DNA from 2 places in the Streptomyces sp. NPDC094147 genome. Region 1 is predicted to be linked to the other one. Evidence: riboswitches for the same ligand, from Rfam matches in the RefSeq annotation. Region 1 holds a riboswitch; the other holds the start of a gene.
What was found. A riboswitch is a leader RNA that binds a small molecule or an ion and turns the genes downstream of it on or off. The one in region 1 is predicted to bind glycine.
Positions count from the first base shown of each region.

Region 1 (5,110 bases):
CGGTGTAGAGCACCGGGTAGTGCGGCTCCAGGCGCTTGGCGATGTAGTTCGCGGCGAGCACGGCGACCTGGGTGGCGCGCTTGAGCCCCTCGCCGCCCATGAGACGTACGTACGCCCACGAGATCGGCAGGATGCCCGCCGAGCCCCACGGGGCGGCCGAGATCGGACCGACGCCCGTCTCCGGACCGGCGCTCGGCTGCAGCGGGTGGTTCGGCAGGTACGGCGCGAGGTGCGCGCGCACCCCGACCGGGCCGACGCCGGGGCCGCCGCCGCCGTGCGGGATGCAGAAGGTCTTGTGCAGGTTGAGGTGCGATACGTCGCCGCCGAACTTGCCCGGCTTGGCGAGCCCCACCAGGGCGTTGAGGTTGGCGCCGTCGACGTACACCTGGCCGCCGGCCTCGTGGACCAGGCCGCAGATGTCGGCGACGTGCTCCTCGAACACGCCGTGCGTGGACGGGTAGGTGATCATCAGCACCGACAGCTCGTCGCGGTACTGCTCGATCTTGGCGCGCAGGTCGTCGGCGTCGACCTCGCCGTCGTCGGCGGTCTTGACGACGACGACCTTCATGCCGGCCATCACGGCGCTCGCGGCGTTGGTGCCGTGCGCGGAGGACGGGATGAGGCAGACGGTGCGCTGGGTGTCGCCGTTGGCCCGGTGGTAGGCGCGGACCGCGAGCAGGCCCGCGAGTTCGCCCTGGGAACCGGCGTTGGGCTGGATGGAGACCGCGTCGTACCCGGTGACCTCGGCGAGCCGCTCCTCCAGCTCACGGATGAGCGTGAGGTATCCGGCGGCCTGCTCGACCGGCGCGAAGGGGTGGATCTGGCCGAACTCGGGCCAGGTCACCGGCTCCATCTCGGTCGTCGCGTTCAGCTTCATGGTGCAGGAGCCGAGCGGGATCATGCCGCGGTCCAGCGCGTAGTCCCGGTCGGCGAGCTTGCGCAGGTAGCGCAGCATCGCGGTCTCGGAGCGGTGCTGGTGGAACACCGGGTGGGTCAGGAACTCGTCGGTGCGCAGCAGGGCGGCGGGCAGCGTGTCGGCGGCCGCGGCGTCCAGCGCCTCGATGTCGGCGTCGACGCCGAACGCGGCCCAGACGGCAGCCAGTTGGGCCCGCGCGGTGGTCTCGTCGCACGCGATGGAGACGGTGTCGGCGTCGACCGGGTGCAGGTTGACCCCGCCCTCTCGGGCGGCGGCGACGACCTCGGCGGCCCTGCCGGGAACGCGCACGGTCAGCGTGTCGAAGTACGAGCCGTGGGCGACCTCGATGCCGGCGGCCTTGAGGCCCTCGGCGAGCAGGACGGCGTAGCGGTGGGTTCGCTGCGCGATCTGCTTGAGCCCGTCCGGGCCGTGGTAGACCGCGTACATCCCCGCCATCACGGCGAGCAGCACCTGAGCGGTGCAGATGTTGCTGGTGGCCTTCTCGCGGCGGATGTGCTGCTCGCGGGTCTGGAGGGCCAGGCGGTACGCCTTGTTGCCGTCCGCGTCCACGGAGACGCCGACGAGGCGGCCGGGCAGGCTGCGGGCGAACTTCTCCTGGACCGCCATGAACCCGGCGTGCGGGCCGCCGAAGCCCATCGGGACGCCGAAGCGCTGCGTCGTACCGACGGCGATGTCCGCGCCCAGCGAGCCGGGCGAGGCGAGCAGGGTGAGCGCGAGGAGGTCGGCGGCGACGGTGACGATCGCGCCGAGTCCGTGCGCCGCGTCGATCACGGGCTTGAGGTCGCGGACCTGTCCGGAGGCGCCCGGGTACTGGAGCAGCACGCCGAAGACACCGCGCTCGGCGATCTCGGCCGGGATGCCGTCGCTCAGGTCGGCGACGACGACCTCGACACCGGTCGGCTCGGCGCGGGTCTGGATCACGGCGACGGTCTGCGGCAGGGTGTCGGCGTCGACGAGGAAGACGCCGCCCTTGACCTTGCCGACCCGCCGGGAGAGCGCCAGCGCCTCGGCGGCGGCGGTGCCCTCGTCGAGCAGCGAGGCGCCCGAGGTGGGCAGGCCGGTCAGCTCGGCGACCATGGTCTGGAAGTTGAGCAGCGCCTCCAGGCGGCCCTGCGAGATCTCCGGCTGGTAGGGCGTGTACGCCGTGTACCAGGCGGGGTTCTCCATGACGTTGCGCAGGATCACCGGCGGCGTGAACGTGCCGTAGTAGCCGAGGCCGATCATCGGGGCGAGCACCTGGTTGCGGTCCGCGAGCCGGCGCAGCTCGGCGAGCACCTCGGCCTCGGTCCGCGCCTCGGGCAGCCCCAGCGCACCGGCGCTCTTGATCACATCGGGAACGGCGGCGGCGGTCAGCTCGTCGAGCGAGCCGTAGCCGACCTGCGCGAGCATCTTCGCCTGGGCCCCGGCATCGGGCCCGATGTGGCGCTGCTCGAAGGGGATGCCACGCTCCAGCTGACTGAGCGGAATGCGGTTGGCGGTCATTACGGAGGCCTCCTGGTCGCACGACCTGCGAGGGGCACCACGGCGCGGGTACCCGGACGGCCTCCCCCTCTGTCATCTCAACCTGAGAGCTTCACCGGGCGCGTGGCAGCGACCCGGCTTTCACCGTCGGTGAGGAAGGGTCGCGCCCGGACACGACTGCCCGTACGTCCCCCGTCCTGCTTTCCAGAGTGACCTCGTCCGTGCGGTCCGTGGGCCTGAGAGATTCCGGGGAGGAGTTGCTCCTTCGGCGCCGTCGAAGGAACTCCAATGAGCACTCCGGACGGCTCTCCCGCACGGGGTCAGCAGCCGCTTGCCAGCCTACCAGCGAGGTCCGAGCTCGATTCTTTGTTCACCTGCTCAAGTGGCCGACACCCCCAATGTGCACTTTCGTAGTAGCTGTGGAGCAGTTGTGACCGGTTGCGACCATTTGGAGGGACCGTGCAGACCGATATCGATCCGCGCAGCCTGATCGGCCGCAAGGCGTACGACCTCAATGGACACAAGATCGGAACGGTGGACGAGGTCTATCTGGACGATGCGACCGGCGCCCCCGAGTGGGCCGCCGTGCGCACCGGGCTGTTCAGCCGGGACGCCTTCGTACCGCTGGAGCCCAGCACCGTGGTCGACGAGGCGCTGCACATCCCGTACGACCGCTCACTGATCAAGGACGCCCCCGACTTCGGCGTGGGCCGCCACCTCTCCCCGGAACAGGAGCTCCAGCTGTACCACCACTACGGTCTGGACATCTCGGCCCCCGATCCGGGCCCGCCGCCGCCCGACCGGGACTTCGGACGGCTCGCCAACGGCGATTCCTGACCCTCCCCGCGCCCGTCCCCGGCCGCCGTCTCCGTACCCGCTGCCCCTTTCTCCGCGGCCACCTCCGCGACCAGGGGCAGCGGTTCGGAGGGCACCAGCTCGGGGTCGTCCACCTTGAAGGTCCGTACGCGCCCCGGCTCCGCCGACACCGGGGTCTCGAACCGCACCGTGACCCGCCCGAGGCCGCTTCCCTGCACCCATCCCGGCCCGTACTCCGCGTGCCGCACGTCGTGCCCGGCCAGCCACCGCCGCTGCGCCGGGTCCGCCACGGCCTCCGCCTCCTCGTCCGGCGGCGGGGCCTCGTCGCTGGTGGGCTCCTCCGCGGCCCGCTCCCCCGCGGCCTGTGCGAACAGGTCCTCCTGCGTGAAGTCGGTGAGCCCGCTGACGCCCACGCCGAGCAGCCGAACGCCGCCCGTGGTGTCCACGGCGTCCAGCAGCCGGCCCGCCGCCTCCCGCACCACCGAAGGGTCGTCCGTGGGGCCCCGCAGGGTCTCGGAGCGGGTCAGTGTCGAGAAGTCGTAGCGCCTGACCTTGAGCACGATGGTCCGGCCCGAGTGCCCGGAGGCCCGCAGGCGCTGCACACACCGGTCCGCCAGCCGCCCGACCTCGGTGGTGATGCGCACCCGGTCGTGCAGGTCCACGTCGAAGGTGTCCTCCACCGACACCGACTTGGTGTCCCGCTCGGCCACCACCGGCCGGTCGTCGCCGCCCGCCGCCATCCGGTACAGCGACGCCCCGTGCGACTTCCCGAGCAGCCGTACGAGCTCGTCCTCGCCAGCCTCGGTCAGGTCCGCGATCGTGGTCATCCCGGCCCGGCGCAGATGCTCCCCGGTCGCCGGGCCCACACCCGGCAGGGTGCGCACCGGCATCGGGGCAAGGAGCTCGCGCTCGGTGCCGGGTTCTATCAGCACGAGGCCGTCCGGCTTCGCCTGCTCGGAGGCGATCTTGGCCAGCATCTTGGATCCGGCGAGCCCGACCGACCCGGTGAGCCCGGTGACCGCCCTGATGTCCCTGCGCAGCCGCTCACCGGCCTCCAGCGCCTCGGCCGGCCCGAAGGCTACCCCGCCCGCCTCCAGGTCCACGAAGGCCTCGTCCAGGCTCAGCGGCTCGACCAGCGGGGACAGCCGCCCGAGGAGCTCCATCACCTGCTCGCTGATCGTCCGGTACAGCTGGAAGCGCGGCACGAGATAGGCCGCGTTCGGACAGAGCCGCCGGGCCTGCGCCATCGGCATGGCCGAGCGCACCCCGAACCGTCTCGCCTCGTACGACGCCGTCGAGACCACCCCGCGCGGCCCGAGACCGCCCACGATCACCGGTTTTCCGCGCAGGCTGGGCTTCGCCGCCTGCTCTGCGGCGGCGAAGAAGGCATCCATGTCCAGATGCAGGATGGTCGGCGCGGCTCTCACACCACCGATGCTGCCGTACGCCACTGACAATCGGCCGCCCGCGCGGCCTCCGGTCGCCTCAGACCGCTCGGTTGCGGCGCCTGGCCAGCTCGTCGGCCGGGTTGTGCCCGACCAGGGTCTCGCCGGTGTCCACGCGCTCGCCGTGCAGCTGCGAGAGCGCCGCCTCGACATCGCGCCACACCACGCCCACCGCGATCCCGAAGATCCCCTGACCACCCTGGAGCAGGTCCACGACCTCGTCCGGGGACGAGCATTCGTACACCGTCGCCCCGTCGCTCATCAGCGTCATCCGCTCCAGGTCGCGGAAACCGCGCTCGCGCAGGTGCTGCACGGCGGTGCGGATGTTCTGGAGCCCGACACCGGTGTCGAGGAAACGTTTGACGATCTTCAGGACGACGACGTCCCGGAAGCTGTAGAGACGCTGCGTGCCCGACCCGTAGGCCGGACGCACACTGGGCTCGACCAGGCC
Region 1 is NZ_JBIWHT010000006.1:8,339-13,448, reverse strand. It holds gene gcvP (aminomethyl-transferring glycine dehydrogenase) at 1-2,419, opposite strand, end outside; glycine riboswitch at 2,613-2,721, opposite strand; gene ACIQ8J_RS11925 (PRC-barrel domain-containing protein) at 2,858-3,235, shown strand; gene ACIQ8J_RS11920 (DNA polymerase IV) at 3,151-4,641, opposite strand; gene ACIQ8J_RS11915 (MerR family transcriptional regulator) at 4,700-5,110, opposite strand, start outside.

Region 2 (5,110 bases), on a different contig from region 1:
CCACCGGGACCCGGCCGAGCGCCCGGCCGAGCGCCTCCATGGGGGCGTTGCGGCCGGCCCCGTCCCAGGTGGCGAACTCCACGCCGACGAAGAGCGTGGGCGCCTCGCCCTCGATGGAGGCGAGCGCGCGGCGGGCGGTGCGCACCACCCCGGTCGCCTCGAACTCGTCGGCGGCGGCGGTCAGGAAGTCCACCGGGTCCTCCTGCCAGTCGGGCTCGAAGAGGCGTACCCGGGCTCCGGACGCGGGTCCGTCGAGCGCGGTACGCCCGGTACGGCACAGCTCGGCCACGGCGGCCGGCGGCAGCGGCATCCCGACGGCGCCCTGGGGGTTGACCGCGATGCCGAGCTGCGGCGGAAGACCGCGGGCGAACTCGACGGCGGGCGCCACCGCGAACGGGATGTGGGAGCCGACGCACTGGAGGAACTGCTGCTCGGAGCTGTAGACGGGGACGTAGGGGGCGCCGCCGAGCTCCATGGTGGGCAGGTCGAGATCGGCGCTGTCCTGGCTGCCGCCGTTGGGCAGCGGTACCCAGACCACGCTGCGGCCGAGCACCTCTATCAGCCGGGGGCCCGCGTTCGGTTGGCCGAGGGCCGCGGCCAGCGTCTCTTCGAGTTCGTTGCCCGGCCAGCCCCCGCCGCCGTGCGGATGCGCGAACGCCTGCTCCGGAAAGTTCATGTGCCGTCCTTCTCCCCCGACTGCCTGCCGGCCCTCCACGGCCGTGCCCCAAAACCCTAGCGCCGCGACGGCCGGGTCCGCGTCGCTACTCGGCGAAGCCGATCCGCCGCACCACCGAGGCCGAATCCCGGTCGAGCACCACCGCCGTCGCGCAGCCGGTCGGCAGCCGCCCGGACTCCACCTGGGAGATCAGCCGGCGGGCCGCCCCGCGATGCCGGGCGAAGGCGTACCGCGAGACCCAGCGGCCCCGGCTGGCCTGGCCCTCCAGGGCCGTGCCGGGCGGCACGTCGAGGACGATCAGCCGCAGCGCGCGTCCCCTGCGCCGCGCCCCGCGGCCCAGCCAGTGCCGCACCCAGGCCTGCGTTCCGCAGTCGTGCACGACGATGCTCTCGCCGGACCGCAGCGCCCACCAGGTCCTGACGAAGTGCGCGGTCCTGGTCAGCGGACGGTAGAGCGCGTACGGGATTCCCGGCAGCCGGCGCTGCCAGGCGAGCCGGGTGTCCTGCGAGTCGATGCGGCGGTCCTTGACGGTTCTGCGCATCAGCGTCGTCTTGCCGCTGCCGGGCAGCCCGGAGACGACGACCACGTCGCCCGCGGCGAAGAGCAGTTCCGGCGGGGTGCGCTCGGGCCTGCCGCGCAGATCCCGCACCGCCCCGCCCGGCACCGGCCGCGCGCCCCGCGCCGCCGCACGGTCCGGCGCGTACGCCTCCCGTACCTGAGCCGTGTCCCGTCCAACCGTCATGGCACTCCCCCCTGTTCGGGTCCCGCGACCCCTCCCCACGAAGTGTAAAGAGACGGTAATAGGGCTCAAGCGATTTGCCGCTTCCGGGATGCGTGCAATGATGTGCGCGCCAACTGCATACCGGCCGTTCGAATCCGCGCGGGAGAGTTCCCAGCAGCTGTGAGCTGGGGCGCCGAAGGAGCAAGTTCCTCCCTTGAATCTCTCAGGCCCCGTACCGCGCGGACGAGGCAGATCTGAAAAGCGGGCCGTCTCCTTGCGGGCGGTCCCACCCAAGGTGCAAGCCGTGCCGCGCCCAGCGCGCCGGTGAACCTCTCAGGTTCCGATGACAGATGGGGAGGATGTCCTCGACCGTCATGCCCCGGGACCTTGGAGCAACATCCATGAGCAACGCCCCCCGCCTCACCGCCCTCGATGCCCTGCATCGATCGCTGGGCGCCACCATGACCGACTTCGCGGGCTGGGACATGCCGCTGCGGTACGGGAGCGAGCGCGACGAGCACAACGCCGTGCGCACCCGCGCCGGCCTCTTCGACCTGTCCCACATGGGCGAGATCACGGTGACCGGTCCGCAGGCGTGCGCGCTGCTCGACTTCGCCCTGGTCGGCAACATCGGCACGGTCGGCCTCGGCCGCGCCCGGTACACGATGATCTGCCAGGAGGACGGCGGGATCGTCGACGACCTGATCGTCTACCGCCTGGGCGAGACCGAGTACATGGTGGTCGCCAACGCGGGCAACGCGCAGATCGTGCTCGACGCGATCACCGAGCGCGCCGCCGGCTTCGACGCCGAGGTCCGCGACGACCGCGACGCGTACGCGCTGATCGCCGTGCAGGGCCCCGAGTCCCCCGGCATCCTGAAGTCCGTCACCGACGCCGACCTCGACGGGCTGAAGTACTACGCCGGTCTGCCCGGCACCGTCGCCAGCGTCCCCGCCCTGATCGCCCGCACCGGCTACACCGGCGAGGACGGCTTCGAGCTGTTCGTCGCCCCCGAGCACGCCGAGCAGCTGTGGCGCGCCCTGACCGAGGCGGGCAAGGACGCGGGCCTGGTGCCGTGCGGCCTGTCCTGCCGCGACACGCTGCGCCTGGAGGCCGGCATGCCGCTGTACGGGCACGAGCTGACCACCGCGCTCACTCCCTTCGACGCCGGTCTCGGCCGGGTCGTGAAGTTCGAGAAGGAGGGCGACTTCGTGGGCCGCAGGGCTCTGGAGGCCGCCGCCGAGAAGGCCGCCGCGAACCCGCCGCGCAAGCTGGTCGGGCTGATCGCCGAGGGCCGCCGGGTGCCGCGCGCCGGGTTCGCTGTTGTTGCCGACGGCCAAGTGATCGGCGAGGTCACCTCCGGCTCCCCGTCGCCGACGCTGGGCAGGCCGATCGCCATCGCCTACGTGGACGCAGCACACGCCACGCCCGGCACCGCCGGCGTCGGCATCGACATCCGCGGAACGCACGAGCCGTACGAGGTCGTCGCGCTCCCCTTCTACAAGCGCCAGAAGTGACCCTCGGGTCCCATCGGCGCAACCCTTCTCGTCCCGGCGTCCGGGACGCTCCCCCCTCCCCCGTCACCAGCACTCCCCCGCGTACAGGAGAATTCAGCTCATGAGCAACCCGCAGCAGCTGCGCTACAGCAAGGAGCACGAGTGGCTGTCGGCCGCCGAGGACGGCGTGTCGACGGTCGGCATCACGGAGCACGCGGCCAACGCGCTCGGTGACGTCGTGTACGTACAGCTTCCGGAGGTCGGTGACACGGTGACCGCGGGCGAGACCTGCGGCGAACTGGAGTCCACCAAGTCGGTCAGCGATCTGTACTCCCCGGTCACCGGCGAGGTCGTCGCCGCCAACCAGGACGTCGTGGACGACCCGGCCCTGGTCAACTCGGCCCCGTTCGAGGGCGGTTGGCTGTTCAAGGTGCGCGTCGCCGAGGAGCCGGGCGACCTGCTCTCCGCCGACGAGTACACCGACTTCGCCGGCTGACCCGGACCACAGGGATACAGGGAAACAGGGATCGTCTGATGTCGCTTCTGAACCAGCCCCTCCACGAGCTGGACCCGGACGTCGCCGCCGCCGTCGACGCCGAGCTCCACCGTCAGCAGTCCACCCTCGAAATGATCGCCTCGGAGAACTTCGCTCCGGTCGCGGTCATGGAGGCCCAGGGCTCGGTCCTCACCAACAAGTACGCCGAGGGCTACCCGGGCCGCCGCTACTACGGCGGCTGCGAGCACGTCGACGTGGTCGAGCAGATCGCCATCGACCGCATCAAGGCGCTCTTCGGCGCCGAGGCCGCCAACGTCCAGCCGCACTCGGGCGCGCAGGCCAACGCGGCCGCGATGTTCGCGCTGCTCAAGCCGGGCGACACGATCATGGGTCTCAACCTGGCCCACGGCGGCCACCTGACCCACGGCATGAAGATCAACTTCTCCGGCAAGCTCTACAACGTGGTCCCGTACCACGTGGACGAGACCGGAGAGGTCGACATGGCCGAGGTCGAGCGCCTCGCCAAGGAGTCCAAGCCGCAGCTGATCGTGGCGGGCTGGTCCGCCTACCCGCGCCAGCTGGACTTCGCCGCCTTCCGCCGGATCGCGGACGAGGTCGGCGCGTACCTGATGGTCGACATGGCCCACTTCGCGGGCCTGGTCGCCGCGGGTCTGCACCCCAACCCGGTGCCGCACGCCCACGTCGTGACCACCACCACGCACAAGACCCTCGGCGGTCCGCGCGGCGGTGTCATCCTGTCGACGCAGGAGCTCGCCAAGAAGATCAACTCCGCGGTCTTCCCGGGCCAGCAGGGCGGTCCCCTTGAGCACGTGATCGCGGCCAAGGCGGTGTCCTTCAAGGTCGCCGCGTCCGAGGAGTTCAAGGAGCGCCAGCAGCGCACCCTGGACGGCGCCCGGATCCTGGCCGAGCGGCTGGTCCAGGACGACGTCACCGAGGTCGGCGTCTCCGTGCTGACCGGCGGCACCGATGTGCACCTGGTCCTGGTGGACCTGCGCAACTCGGAGCTCGACGGCCAGCAGGCCGAGGACCGGCTCCACGAGATCGGTATCACGGTCAACCGAAACGCCATCCCGAACGACCCGCGGCCGCCGATGGTCACCTCGGGTCTGCGGATCGGCACCCCGGCGCTCGCCACCCGCGGCTTCGGCGCCGACGACTTCCGCGAGGTCGCCGACATCATCGCCGAGGCCCTCAAGCCGGAGTTCGACAAGGCCGCGCTGTCGGCCCGGGTGTCCGCTCTGGCGGACAAGCACCCGCTGTACCCCGGCCTGAAGTAATTTCGTACGCTTTCGTTCTCGGGTTCATTCCGGACGAAGCCCCGGGGCACCGCGCACACTGGAAGTGTGCGCGGTGCCCCATCCCATGCTGTGCCAGCTTTGCTCTGCACCACCTCGGCAGACAACGGCGTCTACCAACCCCCACAAGGAGTCTCCCGTGGCCATCTCGGTCTTCGACCTGTTCTCGATCGGCATCGGCCCGTCCAGCTCCCACACTGTCGGTCCGATGCGCGCGGCCCGGATGTTCGCCGCGCGCCTGAAGAACGAGGGCCTCATCGCCCACACCACCCGGATACGGGCCGAGCTGTACGGCTCGCTCGGCGCGACCGGGCACGGCCACGGCACGCCGAAGGCGGTGCTGCTCGGCCTGGAGGGCAACTCGCCGCGCACCGTCGACGTCGAGACCGCCGACGAGCAGGTGGA
Region 2 is NZ_JBIWHT010000012.1:79,776-84,885, forward strand. It holds gene ACIQ8J_RS19680 (enhanced serine sensitivity protein SseB) at 1-676, opposite strand, end outside; gene ACIQ8J_RS19685 (AAA family ATPase) at 762-1,418, opposite strand; glycine riboswitch at 1,548-1,645, shown strand; gene gcvT (glycine cleavage system aminomethyltransferase GcvT) at 1,799-2,914, shown strand; gene gcvH (glycine cleavage system protein GcvH) at 3,015-3,389, shown strand; gene glyA (serine hydroxymethyltransferase) at 3,428-4,687, shown strand; gene ACIQ8J_RS19705 (L-serine ammonia-lyase) at 4,845-5,110, shown strand, end outside.
Region 2: linked by a shared signal. The riboswitch ahead of gcvT (glycine cleavage system aminomethyltransferase GcvT) and the one ahead of gcvP (aminomethyl-transferring glycine dehydrogenase) in region 1 are both predicted to bind glycine.